One region of the Metabacillus hrfriensis genome, then DNA from elsewhere that is predicted to be linked to it. Evidence: riboswitches for the same ligand, from Rfam matches in the RefSeq annotation. Region 1 holds a riboswitch; each other region holds the start of a gene.
What was found. Region 1 has a riboswitch for S-adenosylmethionine ahead of QLQ22_RS05765 (bifunctional homocysteine S-methyltransferase/methylenetetrahydrofolate reductase). Riboswitches for the same ligand answer to the same signal wherever they lie in the genome.
Positions count from the first base shown of each region.

Region 2: it holds a riboswitch for S-adenosylmethionine, as region 1 does, so the genes downstream of both, QLQ22_RS01280 (LLM class flavin-dependent oxidoreductase) here and QLQ22_RS05765 (bifunctional homocysteine S-methyltransferase/methylenetetrahydrofolate reductase) in region 1, are expected to answer to the same signal.
Region 3: it holds a riboswitch for S-adenosylmethionine, as region 1 does, so the genes downstream of both, mmuP (S-methylmethionine permease) here and QLQ22_RS05765 (bifunctional homocysteine S-methyltransferase/methylenetetrahydrofolate reductase) in region 1, are expected to answer to the same signal.

Region 1 is NZ_CP126116.1:1,168,865-1,179,558, reverse strand. Features, by position in the region: gene QLQ22_RS05780 (BMP family lipoprotein) at 1-203, opposite strand, end outside; gene QLQ22_RS05775 (CvfB family protein) at 419-1,273, opposite strand; gene QLQ22_RS05770 (YajQ family cyclic di-GMP-binding protein) at 1,982-2,473, shown strand; SAM riboswitch class I at 2,658-2,789, shown strand; gene QLQ22_RS05765 (bifunctional homocysteine S-methyltransferase/methylenetetrahydrofolate reductase) at 2,866-4,719, shown strand; gene metH (methionine synthase) at 4,712-8,131, shown strand; gene QLQ22_RS05755 (SDR family oxidoreductase) at 8,270-9,139, shown strand; gene QLQ22_RS05750 (hypothetical protein) at 9,282-9,467, shown strand; gene QLQ22_RS05745 (YjcZ family sporulation protein) at 9,630-9,764, shown strand; gene QLQ22_RS05740 (manganese-dependent inorganic pyrophosphatase) at 9,858-10,694, opposite strand, start outside.
Region 2 is NZ_CP126116.1:224,974-235,667, forward strand. Features, by position in the region: gene ytvI (sporulation integral membrane protein YtvI) at 1-662, shown strand, start outside; gene uptA (undecaprenyl phosphate transporter UptA) at 725-1,324, shown strand; gene QLQ22_RS01275 (class I SAM-dependent methyltransferase) at 1,540-2,310, shown strand; gene QLQ22_RS01280 (LLM class flavin-dependent oxidoreductase) at 2,305-3,369, opposite strand; SAM riboswitch class I at 3,448-3,552, opposite strand; gene QLQ22_RS01285 (thioredoxin family protein) at 3,611-3,931, opposite strand; gene QLQ22_RS01290 (D-alanine--D-alanine ligase) at 5,554-6,639, shown strand; gene QLQ22_RS01295 (UDP-N-acetylmuramoyl-tripeptide--D-alanyl-D-alanine ligase) at 6,727-8,094, shown strand; gene QLQ22_RS01300 (hypothetical protein) at 8,107-8,268, shown strand; gene QLQ22_RS01305 (alpha/beta hydrolase) at 8,515-9,222, shown strand; gene cshA (degradosome RNA helicase CshA) at 9,388-10,694, shown strand, end outside.
Region 3 is NZ_CP126116.1:4,999,238-5,009,931, reverse strand. Features, by position in the region: partial or broken gene QLQ22_RS25230 (malate:quinone oxidoreductase) at 555-660, shown strand; gene QLQ22_RS24750 (malate:quinone oxidoreductase) at 653-817, shown strand; gene QLQ22_RS24745 (YdeI/OmpD-associated family protein) at 990-1,658, shown strand; gene QLQ22_RS24740 (hypothetical protein) at 1,779-1,970, shown strand; gene QLQ22_RS24735 (ABC transporter permease) at 2,032-3,975, opposite strand; gene QLQ22_RS24730 (ABC transporter ATP-binding protein) at 3,965-4,726, opposite strand; gene QLQ22_RS24725 (sensor histidine kinase) at 4,828-5,832, opposite strand; gene QLQ22_RS24720 (response regulator transcription factor) at 5,829-6,518, opposite strand; SAM riboswitch class I at 6,683-6,787, shown strand; gene mmuP (S-methylmethionine permease) at 6,868-8,271, shown strand; gene mmuM (homocysteine S-methyltransferase) at 8,246-9,220, shown strand; gene QLQ22_RS24705 (MFS transporter) at 10,202-10,694, opposite strand, start outside.

The sequences.
Region 1 (10,694 bases):
AAGATTCCAAGCTCATCACGGGATTTAATTAGTCCGCCAAATGCTGAATCACTAAATGACTGATCTCCCAGTCCGACGTCAGATAGCATAATCCCAACCTTTATCTTTTCATCTGCATTGCTCTCCATTGCAGCTTGTCCGCAGCCTGCAAGCAAAATCGTGATGCAAAATGAAAGCAGCACAGCAATATGTTTTCTTTTCATTTGATGTATTCTCCCCTTTAAAAGTATCTCCTCATGTCATATCGACTGATTTACGGAAATCTTTATTGCAGGAAGGGTAAAGCGAGTAAATTTTTTTTGAGATAACTGAGACGCATAATGATATTAATTAAATTTCAGAATTTATCCGCTAAAATTGGGATTTTTATCAACCAAACCTGAAATTGCTCAAAAAAAACAGCAAGCGATCAACTCGCTTACTGTTCCTTTTTGAAATATGTCCAGCCGTCTTCCTGATAAACTTTCCCAGCTTTCATTAATGATCCGATTGCACGCTTGAACGCGCCTTTGCTCATGTTAAAGCGTTCTTTAATATCCTCTGGGTCGCTCTTATCGAAAAATGGCATCGCTCCGCCTCTTGATTCCATGTAATCATAAAGCTGCTGTGCATCCTCATCCAATGCTTCATGCTTTCTGGGAAGCAGAGATACGTTGATTGTTCCATCGTCTTTCACTTCAATTACACGTCCTGTTACCAGCTCGCCTAAACGAGGCTCTCTTTTACGCTGCGAAGAGTGAATAAATCCTTTGTAGCCTTCTTCTGTAATAATATATGAGCCGGCAATAATCATTCTGTAAACTCTGCCTGTCACAGTTTGATTGTTGGCTGCACCTTCTGCTGATACGATATTCTCCTGCATGACATCTTCCGTTGCAAGCTTCGTGAAAAACCTGCCATTTTTCGTTACCTTCAAAGAACAATAAAGCATGTCCCCCTCTTCAGGCCAAACCTCGATAAACGCTGGAAGGATATCGTTTGCTACCAGGGCATCCTTGGATAAACCAATATCAACAAACGCTCCCATGTCTTCTCTTACGCTTACAACTTCAACCCAGTCGTAATGATCCTCGGTAATTTTCGGTTTCTTCATTGTTGCAGCAAGACGGTCTTCATGATCAACAATTAAATAAACCTCTACTTCTTCTTTGTCATCAATCGGTTCCGTGATTTCCGTTTTATGAAGGAGCACACGGCTTTCCCCATCTGTTAAATAATAGCCATAATCTAATTTTTCATCTATCGAAAGCGTCATAAACGTTCCTGGATTCATCAATTGTATTTCGTTCCTTTCTTTTGCAGGTTGCATCTGCTGTTAGTTTTCAAATTGAAGCGGACATTTATGTATGAATGTGCACCTTAACGGCTAATCGTCTGGGCTAATCGGGTGCTTAATTGCTGCAGACTACTCCAACTTTTACGTTTTGTACTTCGTATTGTCCGGCTCCATCGCCTAACTCCTCGGCCAGAACGGATCCGCCAGTAAAGGCAAAAAGCGCCTTTTCTGGCAGATCCTTATCTGTCTGTCGGAGCTAAACAGGCGATTCCGCACTTCGTATTGTCCGGCTCCATCGCCCAGCTCCTCGGCCAGAACAAATTCCCCCAAAAAGTCAAACCCGGACTTCATCCTCATTGCTGCAGACTACTCCAACTTTTACGTTTTGTACTTCGTCTTGTCCGGCTCCATCGCCCAGCTCCTCGGCCAGAACGGATCCGCCAGTAAAGGCAAAAAGCGCCTTTTCTGGCAGATCCTTATCTGTCTGTCGGAGCTAAACGGGCGATTCCGCACTTCGTATTGTCCGGCTCCATCGCCCAGCTCCTCGGCCAGAACAAATTCCCCCAAAAAGTCAAACCCGGACTTTTCGGCGGAATTCTTATCTGTCTGTCGGAGCTAAACGGGCGATTCCGCACTTCGTTAGTTGTTATCCCCTGTTCATTCTACTATAATCTATAGATAATATAAACTTTTGGGAGGATTCTTATGGCGAAGGACAGTTCTTTTGATATTGTTTCAAAGGTGGATATGCCTGAGGTGACGAATGCAATTACGATGACAATGAAGGAAATTGGCACCCGCTATGATTTTAAAGGGAGCAAAAGCAGCATTTCTCTTGAAAAAGAAGAGATTGTTTTAGTTTCAGATGATGAGTTTAAAATGGATCAGTTAAAGGATGTTTTTATTTCTAAATTGATAAAGCGCAATGTAGCGACACGAAATATTGATTACGGAAAAATCGAAGGTGCATCGGGCGGAACGATTCGCCAGCGCGCTAAGCTCATTCAGGGTATTGATAAGGATAATGCAAAAAAGATTAATGCCATTATTAAAAATTCCGGATTAAAAGTAAAAACTCAGGTTCAGGACGATCAGGTCCGTGTGACCGGCAAAAATAAGGACGACCTTCAGCAGGTGATCGCAGCCGTTCGCGGAGCCGACCTGCCGATAGATGTTCAATTCATTAATTTCAGATAAAGTGAACAAACACTCGGGCTATCCTCTGCTGAGTGTTTTTTTCGTTGTTCTGCAAGTATCTGCTTCGATTTCCCCTCAACAAATTCCCCGTCTATTCAGAAAAGTTTTATTTTTGTATTGAATCTATCCGAAAAAACATGTAAATTAGATATAATATCTTTTTCTAAAATTTCATATTTCACCATTCTTATCTAGAGAAGCTGAGGGACTGGCCCTTTGAAGCTTCAGCAACCTGGCATAATGAAATCATCTGTCTTCATCAGAGATTTCAATCCAAGGTGCTAATTCCAGCGATGCATCCATCGAACGATAAGAAGAAGTCCTGAACGTTCAAAAGTCTTCTTCTTGGAAGGCTTTTTTTGTTTTTTTATTGCACTAAGGAGGTTTGGAGTTTGACACTTTTAAACGATTTACAGAAGAAGATCCTGATTGGCGACGGAGCAATGGGAACATTGCTTTACTCACACGGAGTTGACAGGTGTTTTGAAGAATTGAATTTATCGAAGCCTGATGAAATATTAAATGTTCATAAGGCGTATATTGCAGCCGGTGCAGATGTCATTCAGACAAATACTTACGGTGCAAACTATATTAAACTATCAAGATATGGACTTGAAGATGAAGTGAGAGCAATTAACCGTACTGCCGTTCAGATTGCTAAAAAAGCAGCAGCCGGCAATAACACCTATGTTCTTGGAACAATAGGCGGCATCCGTGCTTTCAAGAAAAATGCCTATTCCCTTGAGGACATTAAACGAAATTTCAGAGAACAGCTTTACCTTATGCTCAGTGAAGAGGTAAGCGGTCTGCTGCTTGAAACCTATTATGATCTTGAAGAAATTAAAACCGTATTAGAGATCGCCAGAAAAGAAACGAATATCCCGATTATTACAAACATCTCCCTTCACGAAATTGGAGTCTTGCAGGATGGAACACCCCTGCAAGAAGGCCTTTCTCAGCTTGAGGCCCTTGGTGCTGACGTTGTCGGTCTGAATTGCAGACTTGGTCCTTACCATATGCTTTCATCACTTGAAGAAATTCCGCTCCCGGAAAGAGCGTTCTTATCTGTTTATCCCAACAGCAGCTTGCCTACTCTTGAAGAAGGAAGACTTGTCTATGGCTCTGGAGAAAAATATTTTGCAGAAAGCGCTCTAGCCTTCAGAAATCAGGGAGCAAGACTGATTGGAGGCTGCTGCGGCACAACCCCAATCCACATCGAAGCAATGGCAGCAGCGCTTAAAGGACTCCCTCCAGTTACAGAAAAGAAAGTTAAAATAAGAAAGAAAGAGATTTCTGTCACGTCTGCAGCGGAAAGAAAGTACCCTCCCCTGCCGGAAATAGTCAATAAAAAGCGCTCTCTGATTGTAGAACTCGATCCTCCTAAAAAGCTTGGGCTGGACAAATTTATAAAAGGTGCAAAAGCACTGCAAGCTGCTGGAATCGATGCCTTAACACTTGCAGACAACTCACTTGCATCACCGAGAATAAGCAATGTGGCTGTAGGGTCCATCGTTCAGCAAACACTTGGACTCAGGTCCTTAATTCATATTACATGCCGCGACCGCAACTTAATTGGCCTTCAATCTCATTTAATGGGTCTTCATACGCTGGGACTTACGGATGTGCTGGCGATTACGGGCGATCCATCAAAAATCGGGGATTTTCCGGGAGCTACTTCCGTTTATGATCTTTCATCATTTGATTTGATCAGCTTAATTAAACAATTTAACGATGGTCTTTCTTATTCAGGAAAACCTCTTGGGGAAAAAACCAATTTTTCAGTTGCCGCTGCGTTTAATCCCAATGTTAAATATCTAGATAAAGCGGTAAAAAGACTGGAGAAGAAAATTGCCTGCGGTGCAGATTATTTCATTTCACAGCCAATTTACTCAGAAAAACAGCTGATTGATGTTTATGAGGAAACGAAGCACTTAACCGTTCCGATTTATATCGGCATTATGCCGCTCACAAGCAGCCGCAATGCAGAATTTATCCATAACGAAATTCCGGGCATTACTCTTTCTGACAGTATTCGTGAAAGAATGGCCCGGGCAGGCGACAATCGGGAGAAAGCCTATCAGGAAGGATTGGCGATTTCTAAAAGACTGATCGATGCTGCCTTTGACTTATTTAATGGAATCTACTTAATTACACCATTTTTAAACTATGAATTAACCGTTGAACTGACAAATTACATTCACAAGAAACAAATTGAGGTCAATGAAAGGAAGATTACGCATGTCTGATATAAAAAAGCAGCTTGAGAAAAAAATCCTCGTTCTGGACGGAGCGATGGGCACCATGATACAGGATGCAAATCTTTCTGCAGATGATTTCGGCGGAGAAGAATACGAGGGCTGCAATGAGTATTTAACGATTACTGCACCAGAAGTCATCGAATCCATTCATGATGCTTACCTGGACGCTAAAGCAGATATTATTGAAACCAACACATTTGGCGCTACCAAGATTGTTCTTGATGAATATAATCTCGGTCACCTCGCTTTTGAGTTAAATAAAAAAGCGGCGGAGATCGCCAAAAAGGCAGCTGAAAAATATTCAACTCCTGACTGGCCGCGTTATGTTGCGGGCTCAATGGGCCCTACGACAAAAACACTTTCTGTTACAGGCGGAGCAACGTTTGAAGAGCTTATTCAAAATTACGAAGAACAGACGCTCGGCCTGCTTGCAGGCGGTGCTGATTTGCTTCTTCTTGAAACGAGCCAGGACTTATTAAATGTGAAAGCAGGCTTTCTCGGCATTAAACGCGCCTTTGAACAAGCAGGCAAAGAAATTCCGCTGATGATATCAGGGACAATTGAACCTATGGGAACGACGCTTGCCGGCCAGGATATCGAAGCCTTTTTCATCTCGCTTGAGCACATGAAGCCTTTATCTGTAGGTCTAAACTGTGCAACAGGGCCAGAATTCATGACCGACCACATCCGGACGCTATCAGGCATGGCCCATACAGCTGTCAGCTGCTATCCTAATGCCGGCCTGCCTGATGAGGAAGGAAATTATCATGAATCTCCCCGTTCTCTTGCTCAGAAAGTAAAAGGATTTGCAGAACAGGGCTGGCTGAACATTGTCGGAGGCTGCTGCGGGACTACACCTGCACATATTACCGCCATTGCTGATGCTGTAGGTGAACTCGAGCCCCGCTCCGTTCCGGAACGTGATCCGGCTCATACTGTTTCTGGCATCGAGCCGCTTATTTATGATGATTCCATGCGGCCTCTCTTCGTCGGAGAACGGACAAATGTAATTGGCTCCAGAAAGTTTAAACGACTAATAGCGGAGGGGAAATTTGAAGAAGCAGCTGAAATTGCCCGAGCTCAAGTTAAGAATGGCGCCCATGTAATCGATATTTGTCTGGCTGATCCTGACCGCGAAGAAGTAGAAGATATGGAAGCCTTCATAAAAGAGATTACGAAAAAAGTAAAGGCACCTCTTGTCATAGATTCAACGGATGAGTTAGTCATTGAAAAGGCACTTTCCTATTCTCAAGGGAAAGTGATCATCAATTCCATCAACTTAGAAGACGGTGAAGAGAGATTTGAAGCAGTCGTCCCGCTCATTCACAAATACGGGGCAGCTGTTGTTGTTGGAACGATTGATGAAAAAGGAATGGCGCTGACTGCTGAGCAAAAGCTTGATATCGCAGTCCGTTCCTTCGAGCTGCTGACTCAAAAATACGGGTTAAATCCATCAGATATCATCTTTGATCCGCTCGTATTCCCTGTCGGAACAGGAGACGCGCAATATATCGGCTCAGCAGAAGAAACGATAAAGGGCATCCGCTTAATTAAAGAACGCTTGCCGCAATGCCTGACAATCCTTGGAGTCAGCAATGTATCCTTCGGCCTCCCGCCTGTTGGACGCGAAGTACTGAACGCCGTTTATTTGTATCATTGCACTCAGGCAGGACTTGATTATGCAATCGTCAATACGGAGAAACTCGAACGATTTGCATCGATTCCAAAAGAAGAAATTGAAATGTCAGAAACTCTTCTTTTCAATACGAATGACGAAACATTGGCTGCCTTTACAAATCACTACAGAGGCAAAAAGAAAACCGTAAAAAAACCGGTTCAGTCTCTTCCTCTAGAAGAACGCCTTGCTCAATATGTGGTCGAGGGTACGAAAGAAGGACTGCTTGCAGATCTTGAGATTGCCTTAAAAGAGTACGCAACACCGCTGGATATAATAAACGGTCCACTTATGAAAGGCATGGCTGAGGTAGGAGAGCTGTTTAATACAAACCAGCTTATTGTTGCCGAAGTGCTGCAAAGCGCAGAAGTCATGAAAGCATCCGTCTCCTTTTTAGAGCCACACATGGAAAAAAAGGATGACAGCGGGAAAGGCAAAATTCTGCTTGCTACGGTAAAAGGAGACGTTCATGATATCGGCAAAAATCTAGTCGATATCATCTTGAGCAACAATGGCTACAAGGTTGTAGACTTAGGCATAAAAGTGACACCTCAGGACTTAATTCTGGCTGTCAAAAAAGAAAATCCCGATATCGTCGGACTTTCGGGTCTTCTCGTAAAATCCGCCCAGCAAATGGTATTGACTGCACAGGATTTAAAAGAAGCTGAAATCTCCGTGCCAATCATGGTTGGCGGTGCTGCCTTATCCAGAAAATTTGCTGACGGAAAAATTGCTCCACAGTACGGCGGACCTGTCATTTACGCCAAGGATGCAATGGATGGACTGTCCCTTGCAAACAGAATCAGAATAGATCCTACACAATTTAAGAAAAAAGAAGCCGTTCCTGAAAGATCTGCTGAAAAGAAAGCAATTCCGGCAGTAATAGAGCTGCTGGAAAAAAGGGCTGCACTCACTCCCTCTCCTTATTTTGTGCCAGAGGATTGCAGGCGGCATATTATTAAAGATATCGAACTGTCACATCTGATTCCTTACATTAACATGCAGATGCTGATTGGCCATCATCTTGGCCTAAAAGGAAAAGTAAAGGAAATGCTTAAAAATAAAGATCCGAAAGCTGTTGCCTTAAAAGAAACAATAGATGAGCTTCTTAAACAGGGCTACGCGGAAAAATGGTTCCAGCCTGCAGCCGTTTATCAATTTTTCCCTGCAGAGTCAGATGGCAATATGCTTCATATTCTGGATCCCGAAACGGAAAAAACCTTGCAGACATTTGAATTCCCAAGGCAATCAAAGCTGCCGCACCGCTGCATATCTGATTATATCCGTCCAAAAGATGAGAACAAACAAAGAGATTATGTCTCCTTCTTTGCGGTAACCGCCGGAAAAAAAGTAAGGGAAATTGCCAACCGTTTTAAAGAGCAGGGAGATTATTTAAAGAGCCATGTTGTACAGGCATTGGCACTTGAGCTTGCCGAAGGCCTTGCAGAACGGACTCACCAGCTGATCCGTGACCAGTGGGGCTTTCCTGATCCTCCGGATTTTACTATGGATCAGCGCTTTTCTGCGAAATATCAGGGTCAGCGTTTTTCTTTCGGATACCCGGCCTGTCCGAATCTGGATGACCAGGCTAAATTATTTGACCTCATATCTCCGGAAGATATCGGCGTGAACCTGACTGAAGGCTTCATGATGGAGCCGGAAGCGTCAGTAACGGCACTCGTTGTTGCCCATCCAGAAGCAAGATATTTCAATGTATTGAACTAAAACTTAGGTTTTAGTTCTTTTTTTATGGGAATTTTTACGTTTCATCTCATTTATTCAGGGAATATATTCTAAAGAACAGCTACATATTCAACATACTTTTCACCATACTAATCATGATTAAACCATGGAGGGATTTGGATGAGTCAAGATAATCAAAGCAAAAAAACAATGCCAGCACAGCATCAGGATGTACAGCCGGGACATGAGAACTTAATGAACCCTCTGCCTGAATTTGATGCACTTCAATATAAGGGCAGTGAGAAGCTGCTTGATAAAGTGGCTATTATTACAGGAGGAGATTCAGGAATTGGACGGGCAGTTGCAGTCCATTACGCAAAGGAGGGCGCAGATGTCGTCATTTCTTACTTAGACGAGCATGAGGATGCAAATGAAACGAAACGGCTTATTGAACAAGAAGGCCGAAGATGTATTCTTATGCCGGGAGATATAGGCGAAGAATCTTTTTGCGGACAAATTGTTTCAGAAACCATCAATCAGCTTGGAAAACTCGATATCCTTGTAAATAATGCCGCAGAGCAGCATCCTCAGGCAGGAATTGAAGAGATATCAAAAGAACAGCTCGAACGGACGTTCAAAACGAATATCTTCTCCTTTTTTTATATGGTGAAAGCAGCACTTCCTCATCTGAAAAAAGGAAGCAGTATAATCAATACGTCCTCCATTACAGCATATGCGGGCAATGAGCAGCTGATTGATTATTCATCAACGAAAGGTGCAATTACAACATTTACAAGATCTCTTTCCATGTCCCTTGTAAAAAAAGGTATAAGGGTAAACGGAGTGGCCCCTGGCCCAATTTGGACCCCTCTCATTCCATCTACCTTTGATGCAAAAAAAGTTTCGGAATTTGGGGCTGACACTCCTATGGGGCGTCCCGGCCAGCCTGATGAACTTGCTCCAAGCTACGTTTTCCTTGCCAGCAACGATTCTACTTATATAACGGGTCAGATGATTCACGTAAATGGCGGAAAAATCATTAACGGATAAACCTAGTTTCAGGAACGCCTGAGTTTGAAGATTCAGGCGTTTTTTTGTTTGAAATTTTATTTTCCCCCTCTATAAAATGTGTGAATGACTAATACTTTTTTGGAAGCGTTTACATATAATGTACTAGGAAGGGGGGAAAATCATGGATCGATTAATCTTCTTATTCTTAGCTGCTATTCTTGCCGGCTTTGCTTTAGTTGAAATGCCGTTAGCAGGTACATTCTTGGCAAGCATTGAGCCTTTCACAACTGTCGTGGGCGTTTTAGCAATTTTAGTTTTTTCTTTTGTTCTAATCTTTCACGGCGTTAAAAGCTTATTTAATAAGTAGTCATGTTTTTTGGCCGGCAATTGGATTGCCGGTCTTTTTTTATACATATTGAAGCTTTTGACTAAACCATAAATAGGCTAACATAATTCTTTATCTGGCATACCTTAACTTTGAGTCATGAAAATGCTCATCATCTCGATTTAAAATTAGGAGGAATTTTTAATGAGTAAAGATGGAAATTGCGGCGGCGGCTACAACAACGGTTTCGCGTTAATTATCGTATTGTTTATTTTATTGATCATCATCGGTGCTTCTTTTGTCGGCGGAGCTGACTACGGCGGCCACGGCTGCTGCTAATAACAAATGAACGGCTTGCCTTATAGGTAAGCCGTTTCTGATTTTTCATATAGAAAAAACGCATGAATTGATTAGAATCCATGCGTTTTCATATTAAACTTGTGTACTTGTTAAAATGTCTGTAATGACTGGCACGATTTGTTTTTTGCGGGAAACGACACCTTTTAAAACAGCTGTGTTATCCACAAGCTTTACATCATATGCCTGTTCTACAGCACGTGTTTCGCGTCCAAGAGCCAATGCTACGGAATCATTAATTAAAATGTCTGTTACAACGAAGATGAATAAATCCAATTCTTTTTCAGCGATAACAGCAGAAATCAATGCTTCAATTTCTTCTTTATGAATTAATACATCGTTTGGATCTACAGCGTTTACTTGCGCTATTTCTACTTTATAGTTACCCATAGAAAATTCCTTAGCATCAAGTGAAATCAGCTCAGCTACTGTTTTGTCGCTTAAGTCTGCACCTGCTTTAAGCATATCAAGGCCGTAGACCTCCGGATCAACGCCTGCAATTTCCGCTAATTCGCGGGCTGCTGCAATATCTTGCTCTGTACATGTAGGAGATTTAAATAATAAAGAATCTGAAATAATGGCAGAAAGCATCAATCCAGCAATTTCTTTAGAAATGCTTACGCCATTTTCTTTGTACATTTTGTTTAAAATGGTAGCTGTGCAGCCAACTGGCTCTGCACGATAGTACAATGGATCGCTTGTCTCAAAATTGGCAATGCGATGATGGTCAATAACTTCAAGTACTCGGACATCATCAATGTCACTTACACTTTGCTGACGCTCGTTATGATCAACTAAAATAACCCCGCTTACTTCATTTGCCACCGTTTCTACAAGGCGGGGAGTTTCGATTCCAAATGCATTTAATGCGAATTGAGTTTCACCGTTGATTTCACCTAAGCGCACCGGTTC
Region 2 (10,694 bases), 940 kb from region 1:
CGTTTACAGCCGGACTTAAATCGTTTGAAGAAGGCGTGAATGGTTTTTTAAACAGCTTGCTTGATTTTATCGCCTTTCTTCCTGGTTTTATGTTTGAAATCCTGATCTATCTAATCGCCTTATATTTATTCAGCCTTGAGCTTCCGCGATTAAAAAGAATGATTGCAGACAGTTTAACTGAGAAAACGAAAGAGAAACTCACCCTTGTCCTGGAAGAATTAAATAAAGCGGGTATTGGTTTTGTAAAAGCGCAGATTTTTTTAAGTGCTCTGACTTTTGTGATGGCGTTTGCAGGTCTTTCCATCCTGGGAGTTCCCTACACAGTGGTCTTGTCTCTTTTGATAGTCATTGTGGATATTCTGCCGATACTTGGAACAGGATCTTTTCTCGTTCCATGGGCGATCTACGCATTTTTTCAAAATGACCAAGCTTTATCAATTGGGCTGGTGATTCTCTTTTTGGTCATCACTGTGGTCAGAAGGGTCATTGAACCTAAAATCTTTTCAAGCAGTATGGGCATTACACCTTTAGCGGCGCTGATCAGCTTGTTCATAGGGTTTAAACTTCTTGGATTTATCGGTTTATTCGCAGGACCGGCGCTTGTCATTGTCTTTGACACACTTCGTAAAGCCCGTATGATCCGAACGGACTTTAAATTCTAATCCAGAGTACATGAGGGATCATGATGTTTTCTTTATAGAAAATACAAAGCAGGGGAGCGAATATGAAGGAATTCATTTATTCACTTTTAGAGGTTCTGGCTGATTTAGGCTATTACGGAATTGCTCTGGGATTAATGGTTGAGGTTATTCCAAGTGAAATTGTTCTGGGTTATGGCGGCTATTTAATCTCTCTTGGACAAATTAAGTTTGCGGGAGCGGTTGTTGCCGGAGTGATAGGAGGAACGCTTGCACAAGTTTTCCTTTATTGGATGGGGTATTATGGCGGAAGACCCTTTCTTGAAAAGTTCGGGAAGTTTTTATTTATTAATAAACATCATTTGGATCTATCAGAGGCCTGGTTTGAAAAATATGGTGCCGGGGTTATTTTTACAGCAAGATTCATTCCGGTTGTGAGACATGCCATTTCCATTCCTGCCGGGATCGGAAAGATGCCGTTATGGAGATTTACGATTTATACTGTTGCTGCCATGATTCCATGGACCATTTTCTTTTTGTATTTGGGAATTCAGCTAGGCACGAATTGGACCGAGATTAAATATGCTGCTGAGCCATATATTATTCCGATTGTCATTATTATGGCGCTTGCAGGTATCGGCTACTATCTTGTAAAGCGCAATGATCCGCGCACAAAAAGGATTTAAGAGTTAAACAAACGTTTGATAGGATGAGATAAGGCAGTAATTTTCTGCATTGATGTCAAGCTCCATTGCCAAACTCGCTCGGCCTGAACAAATCCGGCAAAAACCCGGACTTTTCTGTCTGCCTGAGCTAAACGGGCGATTCCGCATTTCTTATGTATGAGTCACAGGATTAAGGCTATAAATAATAACATAATTCTACCCGGGAGGCTGGTTACATGTTCAGCAGCTACAGCAAACTTGCAACGGAAGTTTATGATATCGACAAGCCGGTCGGCCATTCTTTTGGAGACATCGAATATTACCGTGAGCGTCTCAAGGATGTAAAAGGACGTATTTTAGAGCCGGGTGCCGGATCAGGAAGAATCTATATTCCTTTTCTTCAGGATGGGCTGAAAATAGAAGGAATCGATCAATCGCAAGATATGCTCGAGTCATGCAGAAAGCGCTGCGAGGAGAGGGGGCTGTCTCCAGTCCTGCAGAAAATGGGGATGAGCGAAATGAAACTCCCCCGCACCTTTGAGGCGATTATCATTCCAGCGGGGACTTTTTTGCTGATTGAAGACAGAAAGCAATCCATTTTGACGCTTAAGAACTTTTACGATCATCTGGCTGCAGGCGGCCGGCTGATTCTTGATTTGTATCTTCAGCCTGATACAGCTCTAAATGAGGTCAAGACGAAAACTTGGGTTACACCCGAACAGAATGTTATTACAATGGAATCAAAGCGGGTGGAAGTGAATTACCTTGAGCAGTATTCGGTAAGCTATTTGAAATATGAAAAGTGGCAGGAAGGCAAGCTGATAGACACTGAACTGCAGAGGTTTGCGATGAGATGGTACGGTGTACGTGAATTTAAATTGGTTTTAGAGCGGCTTGGGTTTATTGACATTGTGATATCAGCCGATTATACATATGGAAAAGAGCCCGTGCACGCGGAGCAAACCATTACGTTTGAAGCAAGAAGACCAGAAGGCACATACTCATGAAGAGTATGTGCTTTCTAGTTTCGCTTTTCTTTTTTCTTCCACAAGCGGCATCACTTCTGTTGAGAATCGTTCCATTTCCTCGAGCTGCGGAGAGAATTGCAGCAGAAGCAAGTCGAGCCCGGCATCTTCATACTGAATAATCTTTTCTGCAATCTGCTCAGGCGTTCCGATTAGATTCGGTCGCAATCCTCGATTGGAGACAGAGTAATCATAAAGCTCGAGCTTTTGTTCAAGCTGGGATTTTGTTGTGAAATCTTTATATCCCGCATAAGCTGAAGATTCCTTAATATCCGTGATTCTTGCAAGCTCCGCCTGAACCTCATCATCCGTATCTCTGCACACAATGTAAGCAGCCATTCCAAAGGATTGAAACGGTTTGCCTTCAGCAGATGCTCTTAACTTCTTCATCTCATCAATCTTGCTTCTGATTTCATCAACCGTTCCGCCGTGCATTACATAGGCATCACAATGCCTCGCAATGGTTTCTTTTCCGCGGGGGCTTTCGCCGCCTGCATAAAGAATCGGATTCGGCTTTTGTACAGGCTTTGGATGGAGATGTGTTTGGCTGAACTGATAGAAATTGCCTTGATAGGTGAAGGTTTCTTTTTCCCACAGCCCTTTTAATACTTGGATGAATTCTTCTGTCCGGTCATATCTTGCATCATGCTCAGTAAAAATTCCGCCATATTGCCGCGCTTCTTCTTCCCACCAGGCCGATACGACGTTTAAGGTGAATCTGCCATTGCTGATGTGATCGATGTTTGCTGCCATTTTTGCTGTAACCGCGGGATTATGAAAACCGGGTCTTACTGCGGTCATGATTTCAATCTTATCTGTCACGGCTGCAAGTGCGGCTGCTGTGGTCCATGCTTCGAGGGAATCGTGCTCAGGTCCTTTAATATCATTTAAGTAAAGCTCGGCAATCAAGGTTGTATCATAACCCCATTTTTCCGCCTTTTGAATGACCTCTTTTGCATATGCGTAGGTCGGGGGCATATTCTCATTTTCCACATTCCGGAGCCATCCGCCGAAGATCGGCAGCCAAAATCCGTATTTCATCAATAAAACACTCCTCTCTCCGCATAAAAAAGCCTCTCTTGTGTAAGAAGAGAGGCAGAATCTGCTGTTTTCAGTTCCATCTCATCTGTCAAACATAACGTTTGCTGGAATTGGCACGGTTTCTGTATAGATCCGTTGCCGAGGCTTCAAAGGGCCATGTCCCTCCACCTCTCTTGATAAGAAAGCATATGAAATTAGTTGTATCATAAATAAAATTGTTTAATCTGTCAATTCTAAAAATTCAGCCGAGCTTTTCTTGCAGGAATTCAGTTACTTGCTCTGGTGATTTTGCATTAGCGCTGTGAAGATGCCCGAGTTTTTCACCGTTTTTGAAGATCAGAATGCTTGGGATGCCCATTACCTGATAAGTTTCTGCAAGTTCAGGGAACTCATCCTTATTGATTTCGTACCAATCATATTTAGAATAAGCCCCAATGATTTCATCAATAAACATATTCATTCTTGTACAGTCAGGGCACCAGTCTGCGAAAAATTTGATCAGCACCTCTTGATCTTGGGTAATTAACTCTTGAAACTGTTCTTTGGATGTAATTTGCTTCATGATCATGCCTCCTTGCTTTTATTTTAATACATAATGAGGATTTTGCATTCACGAATTGCTTATGCAGGCCAAAATAAACTTTGTAAAGAGCTCTGGTCACTGAATGCGCAGTGCTGGATAAAAAGGATGATATGGAGTTTTGGCAGATAGCGAATGCCTCTGTTAGGATGTACAAAAAAACCTGGGTGGATCCTGGAAACAGGTCGAGAGCGATTTTAGAGGAATTAAAGAGCCAGTATGAGTCTCCAAAACAGTTGGAAAGCCGAATTAGGGCAAACAAAGATCGTGTATGAGTCCTCAAAAGAGCTGGAAATCCGATTTAGAGGAATCAAAGGGCCTGTATGAGTCTCCAAAACAGTTGGAAAGCCGAATTAGGGGAAATAAAGATCGTGTATGAGTCCTCAAAAGAGCTGGAAATCGGATTTAGAGGAATCAAAGGGCTGGTATGAGTCTCCAAAACAGTTGGAAAGCCGAATTAGGGGAAACAAAGATCATGTTTGAGTCCTCAAAAGAGCTGGAAATCCGATTTAGTGGAATCAAAGAACCAGTATGAGTCCTCAAAAGAGCTGGAAATCGGATTTAGAGGAATCAAAGAGCCTGTATAAGTCTCCAAAACAGTTGGAAAGCCGAATTAGGGGAAACAAAGATCGTGTTTGAGTCCTCAAAAGAGCTGGAAATCCGATTTAGTGGAATCAAAGAACCAGTATGAGTCCTCAAAAGAGCTGGAAATCGGATTTAGAGGAATCAAAGAGCCTGTATAAGTCTCCAAAACAGTTGGAAAGCCGAATTAGGGGAAACAAAGATCGTGTTTGAGTCCTCAAAAGAGCTGGAAATCCGATTTAGAGGAATCAAAGGGCTGGTATGAGTCTCCAAAACGTGTGTAAAGTCATTTTAGAGGAATCAAAGAACCAGTATGAGTCCTCAAAAGAGCTGGAAATCGGATTTAGAGGAATCAAAGGGCTGGTATGAGTCTCCAAAACAGTTGGAAAGCCGAATTAGGGGAAACAAAGATCATGTTTGAGTCCTCAAAAGAGCTGGAAATCGGATTTAGAGGAATCAAAGGGCCTGTATGAGTCTCCAAAACGTGTGTAAAGTCATTGTAGAGGAATCAAAGAACCAGTATGAGTCCTCAAAAGAGCTGGAAATCGGATTAGAGGAATCAAAGGGCTGGTATGAGTCTCCAAAACGTGTGTAAAGTCTTTTTTGAGGAATCAAAGAACCAGTATGAGTCCTCAAAAAAGCTGGAAATCCGATTTAGAGGAATCAAAGAGCCAGTATGAGTCTCCAAAACGTGTGTAAAAACTTTTTAGAGGAATCAAAGAACCAGTATGAGTCCTCAAAAAAGCTGGAAATCGAATTTAGAGGAATCAAAGAGCCAGTATGAGTCTCCAAAACAGCAGAAAAGCCGAAGTTGGGTAATCATAGAACCTGAATGAAGCCTCATAACAAGCTCAAAAACCAGAGTCACCAATAACAGCACAAATAGCTAAAATAGGATAATCAAAAGCGGACGGAAAAAGGCGTGTCACTCGAATGTTATAAAGAATTGCATGATGGCTATAACAATTTGATTTGAAAATGATAATATAGAAGAGATGAACTTTCTTTAGGGGGATATCCACATGAAAATTAAAGTCGGATTATTATACGGCGGCAAGTCAGCAGAGCATCAGGTTTCATTGCAGACCGCACTTGCTGTAATAAAAGCTTTAGATACAAACAAATTTGATATACATCCAATCTACATTTCAGATAAAGGTGAATGGATCCGCGGTGCAAAATTGCAGGAGCCTGCTGCAAACGTTGCTGCTCTTCAGTTTAAAGAAGGCGGCACAGCTGTATCGCCGGTTGCTTTGAATCAGGATCTCTTTCCTTCAAAGACGGACAATGAGCATGAGCAAATCGATGTAGTGTTCCCTCTTCTGCATGGACCAAACGGTGAAGACGGAACGGTTCAGGGAATGCTTGAATTGCTGAATATTCCTTATGTAGGGAATGGCGTTCTTGCTTCTGCAGCCGGCATGGATAAAGTGATTATGAAAAACCTGTTTGCACAGGCCGGACTTGAGCAGGCTAAATACGTTTCATTCATTAAGAATGACTGGAAGAAATCTCCGGAGAAAGCTTACGAGACAGTTGAGCAGGAGCTTGGCTACCCTTGCTTTGTAAAACCGGCAAATCTTGGATCAAGTGTCGGCATCAGCAAATGCAAAGACCGCGAATCCCTTGTAAAAGCTTTTGATGAAGCATTCAATTATGACCGCAAGATTATTATTGAAGAAGGCATTATCGGCCGTGAAATTGAAATCGGCGTTATTGGAAACGATGAACCAATCTGCTCTGCAGTCGGAGAAGTTGCACCTAAAAAAGAATTTTACGACTATAATTCGAAATACCTTGATGGCGATACAGATATGATGATTCCGGCACAAGTTACAGAGGAAGAATATGCTCTGATCAAAGATTTAGCTATTAAATCATTTAAGGCCATTGACGGATCAGGCCTTGTACGTGCAGATTTCTTTTTAACAGAAGACGGAAGAGCCTTGATCAATGAAGTGAACACGATGCCTGGATTTACTCCGTACAGCATGTTCCCGCTGCTTTGGAAGCATGCAGGTGTTGAGTACCCTGAGCTTATCGAGAAATTAGTTGAGCTGGCGCTTGAGCGCCACGAAGGAAAACAGCAAATTAAACATACGTTTTAAGAAAGCATGGAAACACTATTCTTAAGAATAGTGTTTCTTGGTCTACATATTGATCATTAATCATGGAATTGAAAGGAGCTAAACAAAATGATACGACGTTCGTTATTGGACATTCAAACGATGGCAGGCGGCTCAGGATTATCTGCAGAAAAAGAGAATGAGTTCATTCATGGAATTACAACGGATTCGAGGAAGATTGAAGCCCGAACCCTATTCATCCCGATTGTCGGCGAAAATTTTGACGGGCACGAGTTTGCCGGAAAAGCGCTCGAAGAAGGTGCTGCTGCGACTTTATGGGACCGCAATAAACCGAATCCTCCGTCTGGTGCTGTTATATTAGTTGATGATACGTTAAAAGCATTGCAGCAGTTGGCGAGCAGCTATTTAGAGCAGCTTCAGCTTAAGGTAATCGGTGTAACTGGAAGCAATGGAAAAACTACCACAAAAGATATGGTGGCTTCGCTGCTTTCCACAACCTACCGTGTACATAAAACCAAAGGGAATTTTAACAATCATATCGGATTGCCGCTTACGATCCTCAGTATGAAAGAGGATACAGAGGTAGCTGTACTCGAAATGGGCATGAGCGGCAGGGGTGAAATCGAACTCCTTTCAAATCTTGCAAAGCCTGATGCTGCGATCATAACGAATATCGGCGAATCCCATTTAATGAATCTGGGATCAAGGGAAGGCATAGCAGAAGCAAAGCTTGAAATTGTCAGCGGGCTAAAGCCTGATGGCGTCCTTATCTATGACGGAGAGGAACCGCTGCTTACAGAAAGGGTTCAAGCTTATTCGTATAAAACGATTTCATTTGGCGGGTCTGAACGGAATGCTTATTCACCTTCTGAGATTCAGCAAACAGAAAACGGCACATTCTTTAAAATCAGCGGGCGTGAAGAGAAGTTATTTTTACCTGTGCTCGGAAAACATAATGTTAACAATGCGCTCGCAGCCATCGCTGCAGCAGAATTCTTAGGTGTGCCGCAAGAGAAAATCAGTGAAGGATTAAAAACAATCCAAATGACGGGCATGCGTCTCGAATTAACAAAAACAAAAGAGAATCTTGCTGTTATTAATGATGCATATAATGCAAGTCCGACTTCAATGAAGGCAGCCATCAGGCTTGCCTGTGACATGCAGGGATACAATCAAAAAATTCTTGTGCTGGGAGACATTCTTGAACTTGGCGATGAGATGCAGGTGAAGTTTCATCAAGAGGTAGGAGAATCGATCGATTCAAAAGAGATTCATCATCTCTTCACGTTCGGAAAACTCGGTGCGGAAATTGCGGCAGGTGCCCGTAAAAAAATGGATCCGGCCCTAATTCACGTCTATCAAGATAAACAAGAGCTTATTAATCAATTAAAACAGACGGCAAAGTCCGGGGATCTCGTATTAGTAAAAGCTTCACGGGGCATGAAGCTTGAGGAAGTCGTTCATGCGCTTCTTTAAGAGAGAAATCGCATGAACAAAACGACAGAAGGACGCCTTAAACAAAGTGGCATTAAAAACTGCAGAAAAAATCAGAACAAAATGCGGAAGCAGCTGTTTTTTAAAAATACAAAATTATCTTATGTCCTGAAACGCATGATGAAAAGATTGAATCAAACCATTGCTGCAGAATAAAAAGAGCCCTTATATTCATTAAAAAATAAATGGTGCAATCACTAAAACAACTAATCCGATTCCCGCTGAATAAGGGGTTAATTCGCTCAATACTTCTACTGCACTATCTTTTAAGACTGTCATGATGAACGCTCCTTTTTGTTTTGAAATATAGTAACCCAGGGTACTTTATAAATACCCAGGGTTTTTTTGTTTAAAACAACAGCTGGCACAGTATTACAAAATTGATGTTTGGGAGAGAGCGACATGAAGGGATGTCTATGTATTCACGGATTTACCGGTGCCCCGTATGAAGTGGAACCTCTTGTCCGCCATCTGAAGGAAGAGACAGACTGGGTGCTGAAAGTGCCTACTCTGCCGGGCCATGGGGAGACCCCAGGTCTGAAGGGAATACAGTTCAGCGAATGGATTGCCCATGCTGAAAATGAATTAAGAGATCTGTTAGAAGAATGCACAGAAGTCTATATCATCGGTTTTTCAATGGGCGGATTAATTGCTGCGTATCTTGCTTCCAGGTACCGGATAGATAAACTTGTCCTGCTGAGTGCAGCGGCTTATTACCTTAACCCCCGGCAGATGCTAATTGATGTGAAAGAACTCTTTGCAGATGCCATTAGAGGAAATGCCGCAAACAATGAACTTTTTATAAGATACCGAAAGAAAATCCTTGAAACACCTCTTGCAGCTACGCTTGAATTCAGGAAGCTTGTCAGGTATATTCGACCAATCTTGGATAAAATAACTATACCTGTTTTGATTGTCCAAGGAGAGTGTGACGGAATTGTACCTGTGAAAAGCGCAAAATATATCTATGAAAGAATCACTTCAGAGCAGAAGGAGCTTTGTTTTCTGCCCTGTTCAAAGCATCTCATATGTCATGGGGAGGATTTCCCAATGCTTGTTGAAGTTATAGAATCCTTTCTGATGACACAAAATAAAATGAGCGTAAAATGAATCACATCTCTACGGCTTGTTGTAAAAGGATAAAAAAAGTGGTATGATTAAAGTTAAGTGTTTACGGGCTTTTATAAAGCTAACGTTTTGCCCGATGGGGCGTTTTTTGTTTCACCATACATGAAAGTCTGTGAAAGCTATAGAGATTAAAAGGAGTAGAACAAATTGACAATTACGTTTCAAGAACTAGGTATCAGCCCATTATTAATGGAAGCTATTAATAAAATGGGGTTTGAAGAAGCTACACCTATCCAAGCACAAACCATTCCACTGGGGCTGCAGAATAAAGATGTGATCGGCCAAGCACAAACTGGAACTGGTAAAACAGCTGCATTCGGTATTCCGCTTATTGAAAAAATCGATGTTAAACAAGATAAGATTCAAGGGATCATCATTGCACCGACTCGCGAACTTGCGATTCAAGTATCTGAAGAGCTTTACAAAATCGGATCTGCTAAACGCGCTCGTGTTCTTCCGATTTATGGCGGACAGGATATTAACCGCCAAATTCGCTCATTGAAGAAGTTTCCTCACATTATCGTTGGTACTCCAGGCCGTCTAATTGACCATATCAACCGTAAAACATTGAAATTATCTGACGTTCAAACAGTTGTAATGGACGAAGCAGATGAAATGCTGAACATGGGCTTCATTGAAGACATTGAAAACATTCTTTCAAATGTTCCTTCAGAGCACCAAACGTTGCTGTTCTCAGCTACAATGCCTGATCCGATCAGACGCATTGCTGAGAAATTCATGACAAACCCTGAGCTTGTTAAAGTAAAAGCGAAGGAAATGACTGTTGCAAACATTCAGCAGTTCTTCATTGAAGTACAGGAAAAGAAGAAGTTTGATGTATTAACACGTCTTCTTGACATTCAATCACCTGAGCTTGCGATCGTTTTCGGACGCACAAAGCGCAGAGTTGATGAGCTTTCTGAAGCTTTAATGCTTAGAGGATATGCAGCTGAGGGAATTCATGGCGACTTAACTCAAGCTAAACGTATGTCTGCTCTTCGCAAGTTTAAAGAAGGCGCAATTGAAGTGCTTGTTGCTACAGACGTTGCTGCACGCGGACTGGACATTTCTGGTGTAACTCATGTTTACAACTTTGATGTTCCTCAAGACCCTGAAAGCTACGTTCACCGTATCGGCCGTACAGGCCGTGCAGGCAAAACTGGTGCTGCGATGACATTCGTAACACCAAGAGAACAAGATATGCTTAAAATCATTGAGCGTACAACTAAGCGCAAAATGGACCGCATGAAAGCACCGACTCTTGATGAGGCGCTTGAAGGTCAGCAATCTGTTTCAATCGAAAAAATCCGTCAGACAATCACTGATGAGAATTTGTCATTCTACAAGCGCACTGCTGAAGCATTGCTTGAAGAATTTGATCAAGTGTCAGTACTTGCTGCTGCAATCAAATTAATGACAAAAGAACCGAACCAAACTCCAGTTAACTTAACGGA
Region 3 (10,694 bases), 1.2 Mb from region 1:
CTCCCGGCTGCATTCATAAAAAAGTTGGAGGGGAAAATGGAAATTCTTTGTTCGGCAAAGTTAATATGCAATTCTTCACTAATCTCTTCTTAATACTTCGTTTTAATAAACTCATGCTCATAAATATGGGGCAGTATGTCAGATGCCGTTCACTTCTTATTTTGTTTTTTTCAAAGATATTTAATAATCCAGAGGAATTAGTAATACCAATTCGATCAACACTGTGGTTGATTCTAGCATCCGCTCTATAATGCATATAGCGAATGAATTTGATATAGATGAAGCATAGACTTTTTAAGAAAGCATGAGATAAAAGTTATTAATATAGGATGAGCAAGCTTTATGGATGAATGATAAAGGTCTCTGGAACGAACCTCTCACTTTTTTACATGATTCGATAATAGTAATATTTCATCTATTTCTAAAAGACTGTGATAAAGTTATAAATAAAAAGAAAAAGTGTATGTTCCAAGATGGCGCCTGCTTTTTGTGACACTGAAGCACTGCACGTTTTTGCAAATTTAGGGGATAATGATGGGTAATATGAGCAGCTTATAAACAAAACAGACGTGATCTTTAATTGGTGCCGGAGTGATGAGTGCGACTTTGGCATCCTTATTGAAAGAGTTAGCACCGAAAGGGAAGAAGGTTTTTGAGAAGTGCAGTTGCTGCCTTGCGCGGCGCTTCCCGAGGGGCTTCTGCTGCCATTTTGCTCGAGGTATTCAATAGATGCTTCCGGCAGCATATGACAGCATGGGCACAGAAAATAAAAGAAATAATTCCTTCTTATTGCATGTCACTAGCTGACATCCTATAAGCTTTTCCAAAACATATATCTTCAACAGCGCAGACGCTTGGCAGAAACAAAAGTATGTAAATGAAAAAGATTAAGAAGTTAGGGAGGCTTCGGTGAGCCTTATCATATATAAAGCATCCGGAATTTTTTCTTAAACAAAAAAATCTAAGCATAAATGAAACGGGAGATAACGATGGCTAAATCAATCACAGAAAAGTTAAACTTACTAAAATATAAAGAGACAGCTGTTCTGCACTTACCAAATGGAGCAGATTATTTAGCAGAACTAACGGATTATGATACAGAATTAGCTGATCATGCTTATGACCTTATTTTTGCATTTGTATTAGATATGAACTCTCTAAAGAACCTTGTAAAAAAGGTTATCGATGAAAATCATTTAAATAAAAACGGCTATCTCTTTTTGGCTTATCCTAAAAAGGGAAATAAAGTATATCCTGACTATATCCATCGAGATGATCTATTAGCTGGGTTAGGGGCAGATGAAAATGGCTATGTTGGGACAAGCAGTATAAAATTTGCCCGTATGGTCGGATTGGATGATGTCTTTACGGTTGTTGGTCTAAAAGAAGACTCTAAAAGCAAAAATCACACATCTGCAAAAGCAAGTCAATGTGTGGATGATTATATCGAATTTATATCCGATGTAGAGAAAGATTTGCAGGATACTCCAGATTTACTTGCTTTCTATCAATCACTCACCCAAGGATATCGTAAGGATTGGGCCCGTTATGTGTATAGCGCTAAACAAGAGGGAACAAGAGCAAAACGGCGCGATGAAATGAAAATGATTCTTGGGAAGGGTTTCAAGAGCCGGGATTTATATCGCAGGAATAAATAATGATATAGAAACGAAGGTGCCTTGCACTCCTGAACTTTTGACATTTTCATTGATGCATTTTTAAAGAATTAAACTGCTATCGGCAGATAAATTTGATATCTGAAAGGAGTTAACCTTCATATGAAGTACCTAAAATCACAGATGAAACAGCTGATTAAAGAAAATCAGGAATTGCAATTTAAACTGAATGGACTGATGAAGGAACATAGCCTTGAGAAAAACTTTGCCCTCAAAGCCCTGTACCATGCAGAAGTTGCTGAAGGCGGGAAATATCAGCTTGCCTATCAAGCATTGGACTTGCCGAAAAGGTAGGTACCGTTGCTTCAGGTCATAAGAAAAAGGCTCCAGCTGCAGCTGGAGCCTTTTTTGCATTTTACAAAGCTTCTTTAATCACTTTCTTATAATAAAGCACAGAAAGCACCCCGAAAATCGAATACAATCCAGTGTATAACACCATAACAATAATCATCGGAGTCCAAACCTCAGCTCCAAATAAAAACCAGCCCGATTGTACGGCAAAATAGCTGTGTAATAACCCGATCACTAAAGGAATTCCAAAACTGAAGAGCTGTTTAGCCTGTATGCCTTTCAGCAAGTCTCCCTGTGTAAAGCCAAGTTTACGCAAGATGGTGTAATTCGGTTTTTCCTCTTCGCTCTCGCCCATTTGTTTAAAGTAAAGAATGCATCCGGATGTGACCAAAAATGACAGCCCAAGGAAGCCGACAATAAACATGGTCATCCCTATGTTGCGCTTCTGGCTGTTCAGAACTTCAAGCTGGGAATCGTTTGGGTTGTTTTCGCCAAGTTTTAAGGACGTGAAAATGGTATTGGCTTCTTTTAATTCGCCCTGATCCGCTATTTCAACAGCAATATAAGTAGATGTCGGCAGCTGAACATCAGGATCCATATCCTTTTTCAGCTGCTTAAAGACCGAATCATCGACAATGGCTGTCGGCATTCCGCCGGCTGTAAAATAAAAGGACACGGGAGAATCTTTTTCCATTCCCAAGTACGTTTGCTTAATGCTTGTTGTTTTCCCAAGCAGTGTAACGGTTCCTTTATCATCAAGCGGCATAAATTTTTGGAGCAGATCGCTGTAGCCTGTGAAGATCGTTTCGTCCTTTGAAAGATTTTTCCCTGCGGATTTTTCACTGATGACAGGCAGAGTCATCTTGCTGGGATCAAATTTCACTCCTTCAAGTTTGGCACTGAAAATGTCGCTGATATCCACTTCAGCCATGAATACATCAATTCGTTCATCCTCATACGCTATCCCAGCAGATTCCAGAGATTTTTCAAACTGTGCAGCATCTTCGCTTTCAGTAAAGGAAAAGTCAGCGGGTACTTGATTTTGTGCGGTTTTTTCTGCCGAGTAATAAGAGATGTAGCTCAGGGACAGCAATCCAATCGCCAGTGCCGAGACAGTCGTAATGATTGTCAGCAGCAGGGCATTTGATTTCATCCGGAACATGATGGATGAAAGAGACAGAACCTCGCCAACCTTCAAATAGCCATCTTTTTTCTTTCTGATGAGATGGAAAATAAAGCTGACGGACCCTTTGTAAAAAAGATAGGTTCCAAGGATGACAGAACCAAGAATAAACAGCATGGCGCCATATAAAGCTATCATGGATTTAAAGTCTCCTCCAAAAAGCTTAGAGGAAATATAATACCCGGCCGCAATCATAATGATGCCCAAAATGCCAATGGCCATTTCGAAAAAGGACATCTTTTTTACTTTCTCTTCTGCTGATGAGAGCACTCTGAACAGTGAGAGGATGCTCTGTCTTTTAATAAACAGATAGTTTATCAGCATGATGAGAAGGTAAATGACGATAAAGACAATCAGTGTCTGAATGAACGCCTGGGTGGAAAAGTGGAGTTTAGCTACGTCATCCACGCCAGTAATTTTGAATAAGATCATCATCACCAGTTTTGATGCCGCAAATCCTGTGAAAATACCAAGGACTAAAGATCCAAAGTACAGCAGAAAGTTTTCTGCCGTTAAAATGCGGAAAATCTTATGCTTTGTCATGCCGATCAGCTGAAACAGCCCAATCTCTTTGCTGCGGCGTTTAATGAAAATGTTATTGGCGTAGAGCAAAAAGATCGTCACGATGGCAATCAGCAGGACAGATGCAGCCCGGATGGCGGCGCCGCCTTTGATAGAACCCTTTACCGCGTCCATGGAAGGATCATATTGCAGAGTGACAAAAGCAAAATAAAGCGCAACGCTGAAAATGAGGGCAAAAATATAGAGAAAGTAGTTCTTTATATTTTTTTTCAGGTTTTTTATGATCAGTTGATTAACGTTCATCCTGAACACCGCCCAGAACGCCTTGCGTTTTCATGATGTCTTTAAAGAAAGCCTGTCTTGTTTGCTCCCCTTTGTTCAATTGTGTGTAGATTTGTCCGTCTTTTATAAAGATGACTCTGCTGCAGTAGCTTGCCGCAGCAGGATCATGCGTGACCATGACAATGGTAGCTTTTCTTTTTTCATTAAGTTCGGTCAACTTATTCAGCAGGTCAGCAGCGGATTTAGAATCAAGCGCGCCTGTTGGTTCATCGGCAAAAATGATGCTTGGCTCATGAATAAAGGCACGTGCTGCAGAAGTACGCTGCTTCTGTCCCCCGGAAATTTCATTCGGATACTTATCTTTTAACTCGTAGATGCCGAGCTCATTTGCTAATGCATGAAATTTCTGATCCGCTTCTTTTTTAGGAACCTTTGAAATGGAAAGCGGCAGCAGAATATTTTCTTTTACTGTCAGTGTGTCCAGAAGGTTATAATCCTGAAAAATAAATCCGAGATGATGCTTTCTGAATTCAGCAAGCTCTTTTTCCTTCATGCCCGTCATTTCTTTGTGTTCAATTTGGATGGTCCCGCCGCTCACTTTATCAATTGAAGATAGAACATTCAGCAGCGTTGTTTTCCCTGAGCCGGACGCACCCATAATGCTCACAAATTCGCCTTCTTGTATCGTAAGGTCAATTCCTTTAAGGACTTCCTGTTTATTCAATTTATTTCCGTAGCTTTTATGGAGCTTTGATGCTTCTAATATCGCCATACTTGCTTCCTCCTCTTAATTCGATAGCTTAATTATAAAAAGAAGAAAGGTCCTTTTCCTTTTATTGTGCGAACAAAATAGAAAAGCATGTGACATTCTTGTCACACGCTAATGACGGCTGCAAAGTCATTTCTTTTTGGGAAAATTAACGTAAATGCTGTTTCTGTGTGGATAATAGACTGTACGTGAATATCAATCAGCAGCGGTATAGCTGCTTTTTTAGCCAGATACAGCCCCATTCCTGTAGCAGCATGATCATGATGGTTTATGGTCGATGTGAAGCCTTTATCGAATATGCGGGGCAGGTCCTTTGGATCAATGCCCCGGCCGGAGTCTTTCACCTGAACTCTTACTTGATCACCCTGCTTCCAGCATTTTATGATAATGTCAGACGCCACGCTGTATTTCACTGCATTCGTTAAGATTTGTCTAATAATAAAGGCAAGCCATTTCGCATCACTAAGGACTTCCTTTTGATCAAGCTGAATGTCAAAACCAATCCCTTTTTGAATACACCATGCCTGAAGTGTTTTAATTTCACTGAAAATCACGCTTTCCAAATCAACCGTTTCAATGTATAAATCATTTTCAATAAACGGAATTCGTTTTTGATGCAGCTGCTGGTCAAGCAAAAGGTGAATCCGCAGCCACTCATACGTCAAATGAGTTTTCATCACATCGTCTTCCATGCGTTCGATCATTAAATGCATGGCAGTGAGCGGGGTCTTCACTTCATGAATCCACGATAACAGTTCATCTTTTTCCTGTTCAAGCGAAATTCTGTTGTGCAAAGCATCTTTTTTCAGGGACTGCGCCTGTTCGCTGAGCGTCTTTTCAACCAATTGTTCAAACGGGCTTTCCGGAGCTGGAATGCTTGATATATCAAGGTTGTTTTCCCGATCTGCCAGACTTTTATAAAAAGCAGTTTCTTTGTTGTACCGAACAGATAAGAAGATAATAAAAGCGATCATGGAAAGAAAAACAATATACAGGACTGACTGCACTGGAATGGCTGAGTCAATGAAAGCGATAAATAGAATAAAAAAATGAATGATAATAAAGAACAGAATCCAGCTCCGGCGCTCTTTTAAGAAACGGAGAATCATACCATTTCCTCTTCTGCCGCAAGATATCCCTGGCCTACTTTTGTCTCAATAAATTGACCAAGACCAATTTCATCCAGCCGTTTTCGCAGGCGATTGACATTCACTGTTAACGTATTATCGCTTATGAAGCGTTTATCATCCCACAGGCTGTTCATGAGCTTGTCCCTGCTGACAATTTTGTTTTTTTGTTCAATCAATAGTTTAAGAATGAACATTTCATTCTTTGTCAGTTCAACGGAACCGGTTTCGTTCGTAACCGTATTTCGCTCATAATCAACCGCAGCATTGCACCATGTTTTCAGACTTACTTGCTCTGTATTGTAGTTATAAACACGGCGGAGAATGGCCTGGATTTTCGCAATCAGCACATCAAAGTGAAAGGGCTTTTGAACAAAATCATCAGCACCAAGCTGCATAGACATGACCATATCAGTCGGATGATCCCGCGAGGAGAGAAAAATGATCGGCACATTCGAATGCGACCGGATCATCCGGCACCAATGAAAGCCGTCAAACTTCGGCAGCTGAATATCAATGATGACCAAATCTGGCTTTACGGCTGAGAATTCCTGCATGACTTTATTAAAATCTGTAATGCCATAAACATCATAAGACCACTGATTTAATCGTTCTTTGATTTCATTAAACAGGGTTAAATCATCTTCAATTAATAGAAGTTTAAACATGAGTTTCACCACACTATAAGGTTTCTTTTACAATTATTGTATAGGAAAACAATTCTGTGTGCTATAGATGGGCTTGACAAGATGTCAGAATACATAAGTGAACGGAATATTCATACTAATCTTGACATTGATTCAATAGATTGCTATTGTAGTAAAAAAATAATTTCTTATCCAGAGAGGTGGAGGGACTGGCCCTTTGAAACCTCAGCAGCAGGTCTATTAAGATACTGTGCTAACTCCAGCGGGTGAATTGACCTGATAGATAAGCGTGCCTTTTATTTGTCAGTAACGCACTCTTTTTAAAGAGTGCGTTTTTCATTTTTTTGGATGTGAAAAAAGGGGAGTAAAAATGGAAGCTAAGCAGCAATTTCAAAGGAAAATGCAATCTCGTCATTTAGTCATGTTATCTCTTGGAGGTGTAATTGGGACAGGTTTATTCTTAAGCACGGGTTATACGATTCAACAGGCAGGAGCGTTTGGGACGATCCTGTCGTATCTTGTGGGTGCCCTGGTCGTTTATCTCGTTATGCTTTGTTTGGGGGAATTAGCCGTCCATATGCCGGAGACAGGCGCTTTTCATAGCTATGCCGCTAAATATATTGGTCCAGGGACAGGATATACTGTAGCCTGGCTGTATTGGCTGACTTGGACGGTTGCGTTAGGTTCAGAATTCACGGCAGCGGGGCTGCTGATGCAGAGGTGGTTTCCATCTATTAACGTCTGGATTTGGAGTGCGGTGTTTGCGTTGATAATCTTTGCATTAAATGCTGTGACGGTTAAGTTTTTCGCGGAATCTGAATTTTGGTTTGCAGCGATTAAAGTCGCTGCCATAGTGATTTTTATTCTTTTGGGTGGAGCAGCAATTGTAGGTTTTATTCCTCTGACGGATTCCAATTCAGCTCCGTTCTTTACGAATCTCACAAATGAAGGATTATTTCCAAATGGTGCATTTGCCGTTATTATGACGATGCTTGCTGTGAATTTTGCCTATTCGGGAACGGAATTAATAGGGGTTGCAGCTGGAGAAACAGTCAATCCGGAAAAAACAATTCCAATGGCGATTCGGACAACATTATGGAGATTGATTATCTTTTTTGTTGGAACCATTGTTGTTTTATCTGCACTGCTGCCTGCATCAGATTCAGGAGTTTTAAAAAGCCCCTTTGTTTCTGTATTTGAACGAATTGGTATTCCTTATGCAGCAGATATCATGAATTTCGTGATCTTAACAGCCATTTTGTCTGCAGCAAACTCAGGCCTGTATGCTGCTTCCAGAATGCTCTGGTCACTTTCAGATAAGAAAACCATATCACCTATTTTTGCAAGAGTGTCAAAGCGCGGTGTGCCTATATATGCAGTGATTTTCAGTATGCTTGGCGGCACCCTGGCTTTGTTCTCAAGTGTTATTGCGCCAGATACAGTATATATAGTCCTTGTCTCCATTTCAGGTTTAGCCGTGGTTGCCGTATGGATGAGTATTAGCGTGTCACAGTTTTTCTTTCGCAGACAATATATAAAACAAGGACATTCGATAAAGGACCTGGTTTACCGGACACCTTTCTATCCCCTGGTGCCGATTGCATCTTTTGTGCTGTGTTTAGCATCTTTGGTTGGAATCGCATTTGATCCTGCACAGCGAATTGCCCTCTATTGCGGCATTTCATTTATTTTGTTTTGCTATGGAAGCTATTATGCAACACATTTTATTAAGAAAAGAGGAGAAGGATATGCAGCAGAAACTCAATCCAATTGAAACCATTTTAAGTGACTATTCCGTCATGATCCTTGATGGGGCACTTGCTACAGAACTCGAGCAGCATGGCTGTGATTTAGACGATCCCCTTTGGTCTGCCCGAATATTACTGGAAAACCCCGAAGTGATTTATCAGGTTCATTCAGACTATTTCCGTGCGGGAGCGGACTGTGCAATTACGGCCAGCTATCAAGCAACAATCGATGGTTTCTTGAAGCGGGGAATCGAAGAAGAAGAAGCTGTGCAATTAATAAAAAAAACAGTGGTGATTTCAAGAAAAGCAAGAGATGATTTTTGGAAGGAAGAAATGGAAGCTATTAGACCAAAGCCATTGGTTGCGGCATCAATCGGTCCCTATGGCGCCTATCTTGCAGACGGTTCGGAGTATACAGGCAACTATGGGGTTACGGATGAGGCTTTAAAAGATTTTCATCGTCCCAGAATGTCAGCATTGATTGAAGCAGGTGCTGATATACTGGCATTTGAAACCATTCCTTCTCTTCAAGAAGCAAAAGTATTACGTTCTTTATTGAATGAATTTCCCTATACATATGCATGGCTATCCTTTTCCTTGAAAAATGAGAAAGCGATTAGTGATGGCACTTTGCTCGAGGTGTGTGCAAATACCTTCGGGGACGACGGGCAAATAGCTGCAATTGGGATCAACTGTGCACCACTGGAATTAGTGAATGAAGCCATAAAAGTGATCAGCAGCCATACAAAAAAACCGGTTATTGTTTACCCGAATTCTGGAGAAGCCTACAATCCAGACACTAAAACATGGCATGGCCAGAAATCTTGTCTTGAACTGGATCATCTATCAGAAGACTGGTTCAAGTCAGGTGCCCGCTTAATAGGAGGCTGCTGCCGAACATCACCTCACCATATTGAAAAGATTTCAAAAAAATGGCGGACTAGTGAAAATGTCGTATCCGAGTCTGGGATTTAATAGAATTTGGGGAAGCATGGGGGTCTATGAGTATCCAAGTCTGGGGTTTTGTAGAATTTGGGGAAGCATAAGTGGTCTATGAGTATCCAAGTCTGGGGTTTAGTAGAATTTGGGGAAGCATAGAAGGTCTATGAGTATCCAAGTCAGGGATTATGTAGAATTTGGGAAACATAGGGGGTCTATGAGTATCCAAGTCTGGGGTTTTGTAGAATTTGGGGAAGCATAAGTGGTCTATGAGTATCCAAGTCTGGGGTTTAGTAGAATTTGGGGAAGCATAGAAGGTCTATGAGTATCCAGGTCTGGGTTTTTGTCGGATTTGGGGAAGCATAGGGGGTCTATGAGTATCCAAGTCTGGAATTTTATAAAATTTGGGGAAGCATAGGGGTCTATGAGTATCCAAGTCTGGGGTTTAGTAGAAATTGGGGAAGCATAGGAGGTCTATGAGTATCCAAGTCTGGGGTTTAGTAGAATTTGGGGAAGCATAGAGGGTTAATGAGTATCCAAGTCAGGGTTTTTGTAGAATTTGGGGAAGCATAGGGGGTCTATGAGTATCCAAGTCAGGGTTTTTGTAGAATTTGGGGAAGCATAGGAGGTCTATGAGTATCCAAGTCAGGGGTTTTGTAGAATTTGGGGAAGCATAGGGGTCTATGAGTATCCAAGTCTGGGGTTTAGTAGAATTTGGGGAAGCATAGGGGGTCTATGAGTATCCAAGTCTGGAATTTTGTAAAATTTGGGGAAGCATAAGGGGTCTATGAGTATCCAAGTCTGGGGTTTAGTAGAATTTGGGGAAGCATAGGGGGTCTATGAGTATCCAAAACTGGGTTTTTGTGGAATTTTATGAAGCGTAGGGGGTCTATGAGTATCCAAGTCAGGGATTATGTAGAATTTGGGAAGCATAGGTGGTCTTTAAGCATTCTGAAATTTAATAGATTCAAAGAAAAAGGACATCCCCATTTGGGATGTCCTCTTTCTGCCGGCTCATCAAGCTGATGCAGAAGCATTAACTTTTGCCCATGCCGCACTTTCCCTCTTCCCGTGCAAGAAGTAGTAAAAAACAGAACTGGCAAAGACTAATACGCCTAAAATCACATACAAGGTACTGTATCCTGTCACCGGAATGACAAATCCAAGCAGATAAGGTCCGAACCCTAAACCTGCATCCAGAAAGATAAAGAAAGTCGAAGTGGCAAGACCCATGCGGTGAGGAGGCGTTAATTTAACGGCAATCGCCTGTGTCGCCGACTGCATGTTTCCAAATCCAAGGCCGATCAAAACACCAGAAAGCAAGAAAATGAAGCTAGTGCTTGCCGTGCTCAAAAGGAACATCCCAGCTCCAAATAAGAGGAAGGCAGGATACATAATGAAATTTGCCCCTTTTTTGTCCATTAAGCGGCCGGTAAAAGGGCGTGATGCCAATACAGCTGCCGCATAGACGATGAAAAAGAAGCTTGCTGTGCTGACAAGATGAATGTCC